2 regions of the Nonomuraea sp. NPDC050383 genome follow, and region 1 is predicted to be linked to the other one. Evidence: riboswitches for the same ligand, from Rfam matches in the RefSeq annotation. Region 1 holds a riboswitch; the other holds the start of a gene.

Region 1 (7,485 bases):
GTGGCGACAAATGAGACTCCCCCGTCGTGCCGCCGCGGCCGTGGCCGTCGCCGCCGCCCTCACCGCCTCCACCGCGTGCGCCGCGGACGAGCCCGACCCCCAGCCCAGTGCCCAGAGCAAGCAGGCCCTCGACAAGCCCGCCGTGGCGGACTCCACGCCGTCGCCGGAGCGCCGGCCGTTCACGATCTCCTTCGGCGGTGACGTGCACTTCGAGGGCGTGCTGCGCCCCCGTCTGAACAACCCGCGTACCACCCTCGGGCCGATCGCGTCCGTCCTGCGCCGCGCCGACCTGGCCATGGTCAACCTGGAGACGGCCATCACCACCGGCGGCACGCCCGCGCCGGGCAAGCAGTTCACCTTCCGGGCGCCCGCCAGCGCCTTCACCGCGCTCAAGGCCGCCGGGGTGGACGTGGTGTCCATGGCCAACAACCACGGCATGGACTACATGGAGACCGGCCTGTCCGACTCGCTCGCGGCCATCAAGAAGTCCAGGTTCCCCGTGGTGGGGATCGGCGCGAACGACACCGAGGCGTACCGGCCGTTCCGCAAGGTCGTCAACGGCAACCGCGTGTCGGTCATCGGGGCCACGCAGGTGCTCGACGCCGAGTTCGTCAACGCCTGGACGGCGACGCCCGGCAAGGGCGGCCTCGCCTCGGCCAAGAACGAGGACCGTCTGCTCCGGGCCGTACGGCAGGCCCGCAAGAACTCCGACACCGTGATCGTCCACCTGCACTGGGGCACCGAGATGCAGAAGTGTCCGAACCCGGCGCAGCTCTCCCTGGCCCCCAAGCTGGTCAAGGCCGGCGCGGACGTGGTGGTCGGCGGCCACGCGCACATCCTGCTCGGCGCCGGCTACCTGGGCAGCTCCTACATCAGCTACGGCCTGGGCAACTTCGTCTTCTACAACTCCACTCCGGGCACGACCGGACGGACCGGGGTGCTGACGCTCACGATCAACGGGCGCAAGGTGCTCAAGGACCAGTGGACCCCGGCCACCATCCAGGGCGGCATCCCGGTGCCGATGACCGGCGCCGCCAGGACGCAGGCGGTGGCCGACTGGAAGGCGCTGCGCTCCTGCACGGGCCTGTCCACCCGCCCCTGACCGGCGTTTGCGGGCGGCGTGGCCGGTCATGTCTTCTGGACGGGCCGGCGACGTGGAGGAGGCCGCCATGCGGTGGGTGGAGTCCGGTGACGTACGGCTGTGGGTGGTCGAGGAGGGCGACCCGGCCCACCCGACGATCCTGCTCGTTCACGGCTATCCCGACACCCACCGCGTCTGGGACGAGGTCGCGAAGCTGCTGCGCGACCGCTTCCACGTGGTGCGCTACGACGTGCGCGGCGCGGGCCGCTCCACCGCGCCGGCCGACGACGCGGACTACACCTTCGACCACCTCGCGGGCGACCTCTCGGCGGTGCTCGACGCGATCGGCAAGCCCGCCGTCCACCTCGTCGGCCACGACTGGGGCTCGCTCCAGGGCTGGGACGCGGTGAGCAGGCCCGGCATCCGGGAGCGGGTGGCGTCGTTCACCAGCTTCGGCGGGCCGGGGCTGGCCCAGGCCGGCCGGTTCATGCGGGAGGGCAGCCCCGCGGAGGTCGCCTCGCAGCTCGCACGGTCCTGGTACATCGGCGTGTTCCAGACCCCGGCGCTGCCGGAGACGGCGTGGCGGACGTTCATGCCGGCGGTGCTGGAGCGGAGCATGCGGGTCCGCGACGGCGTCGAGCCGCGCGCCGGGCACCCCGCGGACACGCTGTCGAGGGACGCGGCCAACGGGCTGTGGATGTACCGCCGCAACATGGGTCCCGGGCTGCGGCCCCGCCACACCGCGTCGCACGGCGATCCGGTGGTGGACGTGCCGGTGCAGCTCATCGAGGCCACCCGTGACCCGTTCGTCTCGCCGGCGCTGCTGGCCTCGCTCGGGCGTTGGGCGCCGAGGTTCTGGCATCGCAGGATCGTGGCGGGACACTGGGCGCAGCGCGGCCGGCCGGACGTGGTGGCCAGGATGATCGCCGAGTTCGCCGCGCACGTGGACGGCGCCGAGGCCCCGCCGGGCCTGCGCCGCGCCCGGCAGGAGTCCTCGCCGGGGAGGGAGAAGGCGTTCGCGGGGCGGCTGGCGGTCGTCACCGGCGCGGGCAGCGGGATCGGCCGCGCCACCGCCCGGGCCTTCGCCGCCCACGGGGCCGAGGTGGTCTGCGCCGACGTGGACGAGGCGGCGGCGGCCCGCACGGCCGCCGGCATCGCCAAGGACTTCGGCGGCACGGCCCACGCCCAGCAGGTCGATGTCGCCGACGCCGCCCGGATGGAGAGCTTCGCCCAGCAGGTCCGCGCCGAGTACGGCGTCCCGGACATCGTGGTCAACAACGCCGGCATCCTCGTCGCCGGCGCCTTCCTCGACCACTCCGTGGAGGACTGGCGGCGCATGATCGACGTCAACCTGTGGGGCGTGGTCCACGGCTGCCGGCTGTTCGCGGCGCAGATGGTCGAACGCGGCGAAGGCGGCAACATCGTCAACGTCGCCTCGCTGGCCGCGTTCGCGCCCACGATGCTGCTGCCCGCGTACTCGACGGTCAAGGCGGCGGTGAAGACGCTCAGCGACTGCCTGCGGGCCGAGCTGGCCGGGCAGGGCATCGGGGTCAGCGCGATCTGTCCCGGTTTCGTCTCCACGAACATCGCCCGTCACGCCACGTACGTCGGCACCGACCTCCGCGACATCTCGGTGACGGCGCTGGAGCGGCGCGGCTACCCGCCGGAGCGCGTCGCCGCGCACATCCTGCGGGCAGTCCACCGGAACGAGGCCGTCGTCCCGGTCAACGCCGAGGGCAAGCTCGGGTACGCCCTGTCACGCCTCTCGCCCGGCGCCGCCCGGGTGCTGGCCCGGCTCTCCGGCATGGCCCGCCGCCTCGGCCACCGGCCGAACTCGCATGAGGCTCATCTGGAGCCGTGAGAAATCCACTGATTGCCAGATAACGATCGTGTCCTTGGGGGAAAGATGGAACTCGTGCTGTCACCCCAGATGGACGAATGCGTGCGACCCCAGCCGTTACGGCGACGGCCGGCGCAGCGCCGCAGCGCGCGCCGGGTCGAGCGGATGCTCGACGCCTGCGCCGAGCTGCTCGACGAGATCGGCTACGAGTCGCTCTCCACCACCCGCATCGCCGACCGGGCCGGGGTCGCGATCGGGTCGGTCTACCAGTTCTTCCCCGACAAGCGGGCCATCACCCAGGAGCTGACCCGGCGCAACGTCGAGCAGTTCGTCTCCAGGGTCGGCCGCAGGTTCCTGGAGGAGGACTACGTCGGCTGGTGGGAGGCCGTCGACGCGATCATCGACGAGTACGTCGACATGCACCGGACCGTCCGGGGCTTCAGAAGCCTGCACTTCGGCGACGTGGTCGACCTCAACCTCCTCGACTCCGACTCCGACAACAACACGGTGATCGCCGGACGGCTGCGCGGGCTGCTGCTCCAGGAGTTCGGCCTGGCCGACAGCCATGAGCTGGACGTGGCGGTCCTGGTGGCGGTCGAGGCGGGGGACGCGGTGCTCAAGCTCGCCTTCCGCCGTGACCCGAACGGTGAGCCGGAGATCATCGCGGCGGCCAAGCAGCTCATCCGCGGCTTCCTGTCCCGCCAGCTCCGCTCCTGGACTCCGCAGACGGCCTGACTCCCCGAGTGGTCAGTCGTTCAGGCGCAGGCGCTGGATGAGCTCCGGGAGCCAGCCGAGCACCGGGTGCGGCTGCTGGGCCTTGGGGGCCGGCGGCCGCGTGTCGGGCGCCGGCGGGCGTGCCTCACCGGCCTGGGGCGCCTGCGAGGGCGTCACGCGTTGCCGGGGCGCGGGGGCGCGCCCCTCGCGGTCCTTGGCCGTCGGGGCACCGTCGCAGGGCGCCGGGAGCGCCACCGGCCACGCCTGGCGGTCCTCTCGCGCCTCCCGGGCGTCCAGCCGGGTCTCGATCGCGTGGAGTTCGCGCTCGGCCGATTCCACGGCGGCGAGCCGTCCGGAAAGATATCCGGCCGCACCCGGAACCAGGACCGAAAGCGCCACGGCACAGGAGAGTGTGAAGGTCGTCTGCTTGGAGATGCCCATCGCAGCCCCTCCTCCTCGCCGGTGCGCGCGACCGCTATATGCCCTACGGCCTGCGAAGACACGCCGGAAGCGGGCATCCTTTGACATGACCTTGCCAAAGTCGTGCCGGATCGGCGATGTGCATTGCCGGGGCAAACCGGCACCTGGCTCGGTAGTCTCGCGGTGTGGCGCATGTGACCCGTGAGCACCTTGATCGCCTGCTCGAGCAGGCTCTGCTGGCCGACGACCACAGCTCCCTTGCCAGGCGGCTGTACGACGTCGCGCTCGGCTATTCCTCGGGCGATGTCTCCAGGGCGTCCATCCTGGTCCTCGCGGCCGAGGAATGGCGCTCGGCCGGGCAGCCCGCCCGGGCCCTGGAGTGCTTCCAGCGCGCGGTGGAGGACGGCGGTGAGTCGCTCATCGACCCACGCGCCGGCATCGCCGACACGCTCTTCGAGCTCGACCGTCCCGCTGAGGCGAGGGAGGTCATCGAGGCGATCCGCGCGGAGGGCGGGATCACCACGGCGACCTCCCACACGATCGCCGAGACGCTCGTCGCGTACGGTGACCTGCCGGCCGGGCTCGAATGGGTGACCCAGGCCGTGCTGGCCAGTGACGAGGACGACCCGGAGCATGTGGCGCTGCTGCGCACGCGCTACCGCATCCGGGTCGACCTGGGCCTGCCCGAGGACGAGCTCGACGCCCTGGTGTCCTGAGCCGGGCTCTCCGGGGCCGGGCGTCCTGTCCGGCCCGGGAGAGCCCCGAGGGGCGCTCGCTGCCGTCGGCATGCCCGCGATCAGGCCGTACGGGTGATCCGGGGTCAGAGGGCGGCCGTGGCCTCCGCGCCGGTCGCCAGCCACTGGCCGGTGGGCCACGTCTCCAGCCGCCACGCGCTGTCCCAGAACATCCACTCGTACTCCGTCGCCCGGCAGAACGCCTCGGCCATGGCCCGGCGGGTGGCGGGGTCGGCGGTCCCGGCCAGCCGGTCGGCGATGGCACGCACCTGTGTCACCGAGGCGGCGAACGACGGGTCGGAGTAGGTGGAGATCCACGCCTGGTACGGGTGGCCGGACCGGCCGGCCGTGCGCTCCAGTAGGGCCGTTCCGACGTCCTGGTAGACCCAGAAGCACGGCAGCACCGCGGCGACCAGCACGGGAAGGGGCGCGCTGAGAGCCGTCGCCTGGAGGTACGACGCGTAGGCCAGGCAGGTCGGCGAGGTGCGGATGCCGGCCACGTCCTCGGGGCTCAGCCCGAACCCGTCGAGGTAGCCGGTGTGCAGGGCGCGCTCGACGGCCAGCGCCGTGTGCGCGCTCTGGGCGAAGAACATGGCGTCCGCGGGCTCGGTGGCGCGCGCCGACGCCGTCGCCAGCACCTTCGCGTACGCCGCCAGGTAGCGGGCGTCCTGCACCAGGTAGAAGGTGAACCGGTCGCGGCTCAGGGTGCCGCCGCCGAGGGCGGTGTTGAACGGGTGCCGATGGATGGCGTCGAGCAGCGTGGCGGTGCTCGCCCAGACCTCGTCGCAGAACGACAACGTCGACGTCCCTTCGCCAGTACGAACTAGATCAGGTTCGACGGGTGTGATCTCAGCCCGGCCCTCCGGGCACCCCGCGTCACGGTCCACCGTAACAGGGATCATCCCAGCGGCAGGCTCGGGAGGAGGGTGCCGACGTCGCCGAGCGAGGTGACGCCGGGCTCCGCGACGCGGGAGGCCCCGGTGCGCGGGGCCTCCGCGTGGGTGGCGGCGTCCCGGCGGCTCGGTGCGCGGTCCGGCGCCTCGTGCGCGTGCTGACGGCGGACGGCCGGCTCCGGGGCCCCCGAGACGGGCACCCCGTCGAACGTCCGGACGGGCCGGGCCGGAGCCGCCGGCAGGCCGGGCAGGTCGGGCGCGGCGGCCATCGTGGACACGTCGGACAGGCCCGAGGGGTTGCGCGCGCCCGGAGGCAGGACGGGCACGCCCGCGGCCGTGGCCGTCAGGTCGGGGGCGACCATCGGGGAGCCGGCGCCCCGGGGGCCGGTCAGGCCGAGGCGCTCCGCCGTCCGCGCCGCGACCGCGGCGGCGCTCTCCTCGCCGGCCGCCCCGCCCTCGTCCCCGGCCGGGACGGGGGTGAGGGCGTGGGTGAGGGCGAGGACGGGAGGCGGCGCCGCGATGATCCAGATGACGCCGGCGCTCAGCGTGGCCGCCGCGACGGCCCGAAAGCCGGGACAGGACCGGGATGACCTGGGATAGGACCGGGATGACACTGACACTGGACGTCCCCCTCGTCGGTACGCTGCCCGGGCGGACGCCGGGCGGATCTCGGACGAAGGCCGAAGCTAGCCAGGGAAGCGGTGCGCCGGGGCGGGCTTGGCCGAACGGTGGACCAGCCCTTACCGGCGAGCGGGCCGCGACCCGGACCCGGGCCCGCGAAAGCCCCGGGAAGCCGGCCGGATAGGCCGGCCCCGGGGCCTTGTCGTCGGTACGTCGCGCGTCAGGCGCGCTTGACGGTCAGCTCGTCGTCGCCGAGGTCGACCAGCACCTTGTCGCCGTCCACGATCTCGCCCGACAGCACCGCCTTGGCCAGCTTGTCGCCGATCGCCGACTGCACCAGCCGGCGCAGCGGACGGGCGCCGTACAGCGGGTCGTAGCCGGTGAGCGACAGCCACTCGCGGGCCGCCGGAGTGACGTCCAGGGTCAGCCTGCGGTCCGCCAGCCGCCTCGCCAGCCGGTCGACCTGGAGGTCGACGATCTGGGCCAGCTCCTCCGAGCCGAGCGCGTCGAACAGGATCACGTCGTCGAGCCGGTTCAGGAACTCCGGCTTGAAGGCGCCGCGGACCGCGCCCATCACGGCCTCGCGCTTGGCGTCGCCCTCCAGCGTCGGGTCCACCAGGAACTGGGAGCCCAGGTTGGAGGTGAGGATCAGGATCGTGTTGCGGAAGTCGACCGTGCGGCCCTGCCCGTCGGTGAGCCGACCGTCGTCCAGCACCTGGAGCAGGATGTCGAAGACCTCGGGGTGGGCCTTCTCCACCTCGTCCAGCAGCACCACGGTGTACGGCCTGCGCCGCACGGCCTCGGTGAGCTGGCCGCCCTCCTCGTAGCCGACGTAGCCGGGAGGGGCGCCGACGAGCCGGGCGACGCTGTGCTTCTCGGAGTACTCGCTCATGTCGATGCGGGTCATCGCCCGCTCGTCGTCGAACAGGAACTCCGCCAGCGCCTTGGCCAGCTCGGTCTTGCCCACGCCCGTCGGGCCGAGGAACACGAACGAGCCGGTCGGCCGGTCGGGGTCGGCGATGCCGGCCCGGCTGCGCCGGACGGCGTCGGACACGGCGCGTACGGCCTGCTGCTGGCCGACCAGGCGCCTGCCCAGCTCGTCCTCCATGCGCAGCAGCTTGGTCGTCTCGGCCTCCATCAGGCGGCCGGCCGGGATGCCCGTCCAGGACGAGATGACCTCGG
Region 2 (7,485 bases), on a different contig from region 1:
GACGGCCTGAGCCTCGACCTGGCGGCGCTGCAGAACGGCGGCCGGGTCACCGCCTGCTCCAACGCGTACTACTCCGCCCCCGACAACGTCATCGCCCCCGGCCTGGCCCGCCACCAGGCGGAGGGCTGGGAGACCGCCCGCCGCCGCGAGGAGGGCAACGAGTGGCTGGTCATCCGGCTGGCCGGGCGGGGCGTCGTCAGGCTCGCCGAGATCGACACCACGAACCTGATCTTCAACGCGCCCGCCGCCGTGACGCTCACCGGCCTCGACGGGGACCGCGAGGTCGCGCTGCTGCCCCGGACGCGGCTGCAGCCGGACACGCCGCACCGCTTCCGCCTCGGCCACGCCGATCCGGTGACGCACGTGCGGGTCGACATCCACCCCGACGGCGGCCTGGCCCGCGTGCGCCTGCACGGTCACCTCACGGGCTGAGCGGCCGGCCCCCGGACCGGTGTCCCCCGCGCGGGGACGTCAGTGCCAGAGGGTGACCTCGGAGCCCGGCGGGCGCTCGCTGTTGGGCAGGGGCTGCTGGAAGCGGACGACCCCGCTGCCGCGCCCCAGCTTGCGGACCTTGACCCTCCAGCCGAGCTGCTGGAGCTCCTGGCGGGCGTCGTTGATGTTCTTGCCCATCACCTGCGGGATCATCTGGAACTGCTGGTCCTCGCGGGCCTCGTTGTCGCCCCTGCGGAACCACTCGCCGATGTCGGTCTGGCAGCGCGCCACCGTGACCATCGCCACCGCGCCCCGGTCCACCTCGGCGTCGGCCTTGGGCGCCTGGGCGATGACCGTGCACGGCTCGGCGTCGTCGTCCACCTCGTTGACCTGCACCTGGAAGCCCTGCTCCTGCAGGTAGGCGGCGGCCTGGTCCTTGGGCATGTGGCTGACGTCCGGCATGGTCAGCCCGGCGCTCACGTAGATGGAGACCTTCGAGCCTTCCTTGAGCTTCTCGCCCACCAGCGGCGAGGTGCGGATCACCGTGTTGCGGGCCACGTCGGGGCTGGCCAGCCGGCGGACGCTGCCGACCGTGAGGCCCGCCTTGGCGATGGTGGCGCGGGCGTCGTCGGCGGACATGCCCGCCACCTTGGGCACCAGCACCAGCTTGGGACCGAGGGAGGGCACCAGGGTGACGGTCGCGCCGGCCAGGACCTGCTGCCCGGTCACGGGGTCGATGCGGAGCACCAGGCCCTCGTTCACCTTGTCGTTGTACTCGCCCGGCGCCAGGCGCACCTTGAAGCCGCCGGAGGTGAGCTTCTGCTCCACGATCGAGACGTCCTTGCCGACCAGGTCGGCGGGCACGGCCACGTACTGGGGACGGGAGACGTACCAGGCGGTCAGCCCGATCGCCGCCACCATGACGACGGCCAGGCCGATGATGATCCAGCTCGGCCGGAACCCGCGGCGCCGCCCGCCCGCGTGCTCGGCCGGCCCCTCGATCCGGGGCTGCACGACCGTGGGGTTGGGGCCGGCCGCCCCGCCGGGCGGGACCTGCGGCATGGCCAGCGTCATCGCGGGCGACCCGGGAGGCAGGCCCGGCTGTGAGGCGGGCTGCGGGCCGTAGCCGCCGGCCGCCGGGCCGGTGGGCCGGGCGCCGCTCTGGGGCCCGGTGCGAGCCCCTGTGTGCGCCCCTGTGCGGGGTCCCGGGGGCAAGGGGTGGGCGCCGGACGACGGCTGTGCCGTGGGCGCCGCCAGCGGCCCCGAGGGGGCGTACGAGCCGGTGCCCGGCATCGAGTGCTGCGCCGGGGAGTGGGAGATGCCCGGCGCGGTCAGCCGGGGAAGCTGGCGATGCACCTCGACGGCCGCCACCAGCATCGCGGTCGCGTCCGCGGGCCGGGCGTCCGGCTCGCGCGCCGTGGCGTGCGCCACCAGCGCGTCGACCACCGGAGGCACGTCGGGGGTCAGCGACGACGGTGCCGGGACGGTGTCGTGCACGTGGCGGTAGGCCACGGACATGGGCGTCTCGCCGTCGTACGGCTGCCGGCCGGTCACCAGCTCGAACAGCATGATCCCGGCCGCGTAGACGTCGGTGCGGACGTCGGCGCGGCCGGTGGTCACCTGCTCGGGCGACATGTAGCCGATCGTGCCGATCATCACGCCGGTACGGGTCTGGTTGGTCGCCTCGATGGCGCGGGCCAGCCCGAAGTCCACGACCTTGACCCGGCCGTCGGCCGTCATCAGGACGTTCTCCGGCTTGACGTCGCGGTGGACCATGCCCGCCTGGTGGGCCGCGCCCAGCGCCGCGAGCACCGGGATCAGGATCTCCAGCGCCTCGCGGGCGGGCAGCCTGTCCCGCTCGTGCAGGACTTCGCGCAGCGTCCGGCCCGGCACGTACTCCATCGACAGGTAGACGACGTCGCCGTCGGTGCCCTGGTCGAAGACGTGCACCACGTTGGGGTGGGAGAGGCTGGCCACGGACTTGGCCTCGCCGATGAAGCGCCGCACGAACGCCGGGTCCTCGGCGAGCGAGCGGTGCATGACCTTCAGCGCGACCGTGCGGTCGAGCCGGACGTCCAGGGCGAGGTAGACGGTCGCCATGCCGCCCCGCGCGATCCGGGACTCGATGCGGTAGCGCCCATCGAGGAGTCGCCCGACCAGGGGGTCCGCCGTCGTCGTGTCCACGCCGCCGAGTTTACGGGCGTTTGGCCACCGGCAGGGTGCGACCACCCGAAACGATGCGGAGCCGTGGCCCCTGCCGCGCCCTCTCTTGACCTCCCGGGCCACTCCGGGACCAGGGGATCCACCGGCTCACGGGGGCCCCGCGGGCCCCGGCGTGACGCCGGAGCCGGCTTGACCCGATCCGTGGGGCCCAGCTCACCGGGTCACGGGTTCATGGGTCATGGGTTCATGGGTTCATGGGGGAGGACGCCTCGGCGTAGCGGCGGCGCGGGATGCGCCCGGCCTGGCGGGCCAGCCGCCCGGCCTGGACCGCGCCCCGCATGGCCGCCGCCATCAGGTCGGGTCGCTGCGCGCGGGTGACCGCCGTCGCCAGCAGCACGGCGTCGCAGCCCAGCTCCATCGCCAGCGCGGCGTCGCTGGCCGTGCCGATGCCCGCGTCGAGGATCACCGGCACGGAGGCCGCCTCCACGATGAGCTCGATGTTGTGCGGGTTGCGGATGCCGAGGCCGGAGCCGATGGGCGCGCCGAGCGGCATGACGGCCGCGCAGCCGGCCTGCTCCAGGCGGCGCGCCAGCGCCGGGTCGTCCCCGATGTACGGCAGCACCACGAAGCCCTCGGCCACCAGCCGCTCGGCCGCGTCGAACGTCTCGATCGGGTCCGGCAGCAGTGTCTGCTCGTCGGCGATGACCTCAAGCTTGACCCAGTTCGTCCCGAGGGCCTCGCGGGCCAGCCTGGCCGTCAGCACGGCCTCGCCCGCGGTGAAGCAGCCCGCGGTGTTGGGCAGCACCTTGATGCCGCGCACGCGCAGCACGTCGAGGACCGAGCCGCGGGCCGACGGGTCGAGCCGCCGCATCGCGACCGTGGTCAGCTCGGTGCCGGAGGCGGCGAGGGCCTGGTCCAGCACCTCCAGCGAGGGCGCGCCGCCGGTGCCCATGATGAGCCGGGAGGAGAACTTCTCCCCGGCGATGATCAGGTCATCCACCCTGCACCGCCGTGAGCACCTCGACGCGGTCGCTGTCGCCGAGCGCCGTGGTGTCCCACGAGCCGCGCGTCACGACCTCGTCGTTCAGGGCCACCGCCACACCGGTGGTGGCGGTGGTCAGGATCCGTACGGCCTGCGCCACGGTGGTGCCGTCGGGCACCTCGCGCTGGCTGCCGTTGATCGTCACTCTCATCCCATCTCCTCGGAGCCGGAGTTGCCGTCGTAGGGGCCGGAGGGCCTGTCGTGAGCGCCGGGGGCCGGCTGGTGGCGGGCCGGGGAGCAGAGGGCCGCCGACTCGGGCTCCTCGCCCAGGAGGATCGCCGTCGTGAGCGGCGCCAGGAGCACCCCGCCGCGGTGGTGCCCGGTCGCCAGCGTCAGCCCCGGGACGCCGGCCGGGCCGATGAGCGGCAGGTTGTCCGGGGTGCCGGGACGCAGGCCCGCCACCACCTCGGCCACCTCCAGCTCGGTCACGCCGGGCACCAGCTCCCGGGCGTCGCGCAGCAGCTCGTACACGCCGCCGGCCGTCACGCGCGTGTCGAACCCCATCTCCTCCTGCGTGGCGCCCACCACGAGCTCGCCGTCGCCTCGCGGCACCAGGTAGACGGGGGCGCCGTGGACCATGCCGCGCACGCACCGGCCCAGCAGCGGCTCGGGGGAGCGCAGCCGCATGATCTGGCCCTTGACCGGCCGGATCGGGAGGTCGTACAGCTCGCCGCTCCACGCTCCGGCGGCCAGGATCACCCCGTCGGCCCGGATCTCGGACGGCAGGTCCCCGCCGCCCGCCGGAGAGTCCAGCCGTACGCCCACGACCGCCGGACCGCGCCCGGAGCCGTCACCAGGGCCGCCGGGGGCACGCAGGAGCTCGGACACCCGGGCCCGCACCACGGGGACGCCCAGCCGCTCCAGGGCGGCCAGCAGGGCGGCTGTGACGCGGCGCGGGTCCACCCACGCGTCGCCCGGCGCCAGCAGCCCGCCCCGGACCGACGGGGCCAGCATCGGCTCCAGGCGGCGGCACTCCCGGCCCGTCAGCCGCTCCACCGGCAGCCCCAGCTTGTCCATGAACCCGGCCAGCTCGTCGAGCGCCGCCAGGTCGTCCGCGCCGAACGCCACGTCCAGGGTGCCGTCGGCACGGAAGTCCAGCCCGTACGACGGGACCGGTCCCGACCGCGCCGGGGACGACGGGACGGGGCCCGACCGCGAAGGGGACGACGGCACGGGACGGGCGCCGCCGAAGGGCCCGGGTGGGCGGGACGGGGCCAGGACGCCCGGCGGCAGGCCGGCGTCCTCGGCCAGCTCGGCGGCGAACGACGGCCAGCGGCGCAGCGACGCCACCCCCAGCCGCAGCAGCGGCTCCTCCGTGTAGGCGACCTCGCTGACGGGCGCCAGCATGCCGGCGGCCGCGTGCGAGGCCCCGGAGGCCGGGGCCGGGTCCACCACGGTGACGGGCCGCCCCGCCCGCGACAGCCGCCAGGCGATCGACAGCCCGACGATCCCGCCGCCCACGACCAGCTCCATGCGCGCTCCCTTCGCCGGCATGATCCGGATCAGGTGGATTGCGGTCGAAGGCCCGGTCAAGCCTTCCTCTCAGCCCGGTCACGGCCGGACTCCCGCGCGTCTTGCCCCTCCAGCCTACGGCCTCGGTGCGGAGCGCAGGCGGCGGCCCCGTTATGGTCTTGACCGTGAACCGTGTCGTGGTGGCAGGAGCGGGCCTGGCCGGCGTGCGCAGCATCGAGGCCCTGCGGGCGAGGGGGTTCGGCGGCGAGATCACCCTCCTGGGACAGGAACGGCACCGCCCGTACGACCGGCCGCCCCTGTCGAAGGCGGTGCTGCTGGGCACCAGCGACTCCAGCTTCGTCGACTCCGACCTCGCGACGCTGGAGGTGGACTTCCGCCCCGGTGTCAGCGCCACCGGCCTTCGTCCGGGCGTCGTCGAGACCGGCGAGGGGGAGCTGCCGTACGACGGGCTGGTCATCGCGACCGGCGCCGAGCCGATCACGCTGCCCGGCGACGGGCCGCAGCACGTGCTGCGCACCCTCGACGACGCGCTGGAGCTGCGCGCCCGGCTGGTCCGCGGCGCCCGCGTCGCCGTGGTCGGCGCCGGCTGGATCGGCGCCGAGGTGGCCACGGCCGCCCGCCGCGCGGGCTGCGAGGTGACCGTGATCGAGGCGGGACCCGCGCCGCTCTTCCACGCCGTCGGGGCCGGGATCGGCGCCCGCACCACCGGCTGGTACGAGGGCGTCGACCTGCGGCTGGACACCATGGTCGCGTCGGTGGACGAGGGCGGGGTGCGGCTGGTGGACGGCGAGTTCGTCGAGGCGCACGTGGTCGTCTCCGGCATCGGGGTCCGCCCGGCCGTCGAGTGGCTGGCGGGCGCCGACATCGACCTGCACAACGGCGTCGTCACCGACGAGCACCTGCGCGCCTCCCTGCCGGGCGTGGTCGCGGTGGGCGACTGCGCCGCCTGGTGGTCGCGCCGCTACGGCACGCGCCTGCGGGTGGAGCACTGGGACACCGCGCTCGGCGCGCCCGAGGTCGCCGCGGCCACCCTGCTGGGCGAGGAGGCCGTCTACGACCCGGTGCCGTACTTCTGGTCCGAGCAGTTCGGCCACATGGTCCAGTACGCGGGCCACCATCCGGCCGGCGACCGCCTCCTGTACCGGGGCGACCCGGAGGGCAAGTGGTCGGCCTGCTGGCTGACCGGCGACGGCGCGCTGGCCGCGGTGCTCGCCGTGGACCGGCCCCGCGACCTCGTCCAGGGCCGCCGCATCATCGAGGCGGGACACCGGATGGACCCGGAACGCCTGGTAGATCCCGATGTCCCTCTACGGGATTGTGTTGTTTGAGCAAGCGCGCCATGTGGTAGTTGTGGTTTCGTGACGCTTTCTGTTGCACAGATCGACCGGGAGACCGACCAGCTCGTCAACGAGTGGCTCACTCTCCCCGAGGTGGCCGACCGCCTGCAGCTCTCGCTCGGGCGGACCAAGCAACTCCTCAAGGACCACAAGCTGCTCGGCGTGCGCCGGGGCAGCGGCGGGCCGCACGTGCCCGCGGTGTTCCTTGACGGAAGGGACGTGATGAAGGGCCTGCCCGGCACGCTGACCGTGCTGCTGGACGCGGGCTATGACGACGCCGAGGCGCTGCGGTGGCTGTTCACCCCGGACGACTCGCTGCCCGGCTCGCCCGTCGAGGCGATCCGCGCGGGCCGCCACACCGAGGTCAAGCGGCGTGCCCAAGCCCTCGCTTTCTGACGCCCGGCTCTACCTCTGCACCGACAGCCGGCGCCGGCGCGGTGACCTGGCCGAGTTCCTCGACGCCGTGCTCGCCAACGGCGTCGACGTCGTCCAGCTCCGTGAGAAGGGCCTGGAGGCGCGGGAGGAGCTCGAGCTGCTGGAGGTCTTCCGCGACGCCTGCGACCGGCACGGCAGGCTGCTGGCCGTCAACGACCGGGCGGACGTGGCCTACGCCGCCCGGCCCGACGTGCTCCACCTGGGGCAGGACGACCTTCCGGTGGGCGTCGCGCGGGAGATACTCGGCGACGACATCCTCATCGGCAGGTCCACCCACTCCACCGCCGAGGCGTCCGCCGCCGCGGTGGAGGAGGGCGTCGACTACTTCTGCTGCGGGCCGACCTGGCCCACCCCGACCAAGCCGGGCCGTCCCGCGCCGGGGCCGTCGCTGCTGCGGCACGCGGCCTCGATCGCCACGGACCGGCCGTGGTTCGCCATCGGCGGCATCGACCTGGACAACCTCGACGAGGTCATGGCGTGCGGGGCGACCCGCGTCGTCGTGGTGCGGGCGATCACCGAGGCCGACGACCCGGGCGCGGCGGCGGCGGAGTTCGCCAAGCGCCTGGCCCGCTGACCCGGTCACGACGCTCCTCCGCGCCCGTG

Evidence for each region. Region 1 has a riboswitch for thiamine pyrophosphate ahead of tenA (thiaminase II). Riboswitches for the same ligand answer to the same signal wherever they lie in the genome.
Region 2: another riboswitch for thiamine pyrophosphate. It lies ahead of ACIBG4_RS03440 (FAD-dependent oxidoreductase); the one in region 1 lies ahead of tenA (thiaminase II).

What each region holds. Positions count from the first base shown of each region.
Region 1 covers NZ_JBITIP010000018.1:92,999-100,483, reverse strand. The annotation lists gene ACIBG4_RS34080 (CapA family protein) at 11-1,102, shown strand; gene ACIBG4_RS34075 (SDR family oxidoreductase) at 1,131-2,942, shown strand; gene ACIBG4_RS34070 (TetR family transcriptional regulator) at 3,012-3,656, shown strand; gene ACIBG4_RS34065 (hypothetical protein) at 3,669-4,034, opposite strand; gene ACIBG4_RS34060 (hypothetical protein) at 4,241-4,771, shown strand; gene tenA (thiaminase II) at 4,876-5,586, opposite strand; TPP riboswitch at 5,578-5,673, opposite strand; gene ACIBG4_RS34050 (hypothetical protein) at 5,688-6,302, opposite strand; gene clpB (ATP-dependent chaperone ClpB) at 6,524-7,485, opposite strand, start outside.
Region 2 covers NZ_JBITIP010000001.1:772,157-779,641, reverse strand. The annotation lists gene alc (allantoicase) at 1-432, shown strand, start outside; gene ACIBG4_RS03455 (PASTA domain-containing protein) at 472-2,616, opposite strand; gene ACIBG4_RS03450 (thiazole synthase) at 2,840-3,595, opposite strand; gene thiS (sulfur carrier protein ThiS) at 3,588-3,788, opposite strand; gene ACIBG4_RS03440 (FAD-dependent oxidoreductase) at 3,785-5,110, opposite strand; TPP riboswitch at 5,100-5,216, opposite strand; gene ACIBG4_RS03435 (NAD(P)/FAD-dependent oxidoreductase) at 5,275-6,438, shown strand; gene ACIBG4_RS03430 (Rv2175c family DNA-binding protein) at 6,469-6,843, shown strand; gene thiE (thiamine phosphate synthase) at 6,821-7,456, shown strand.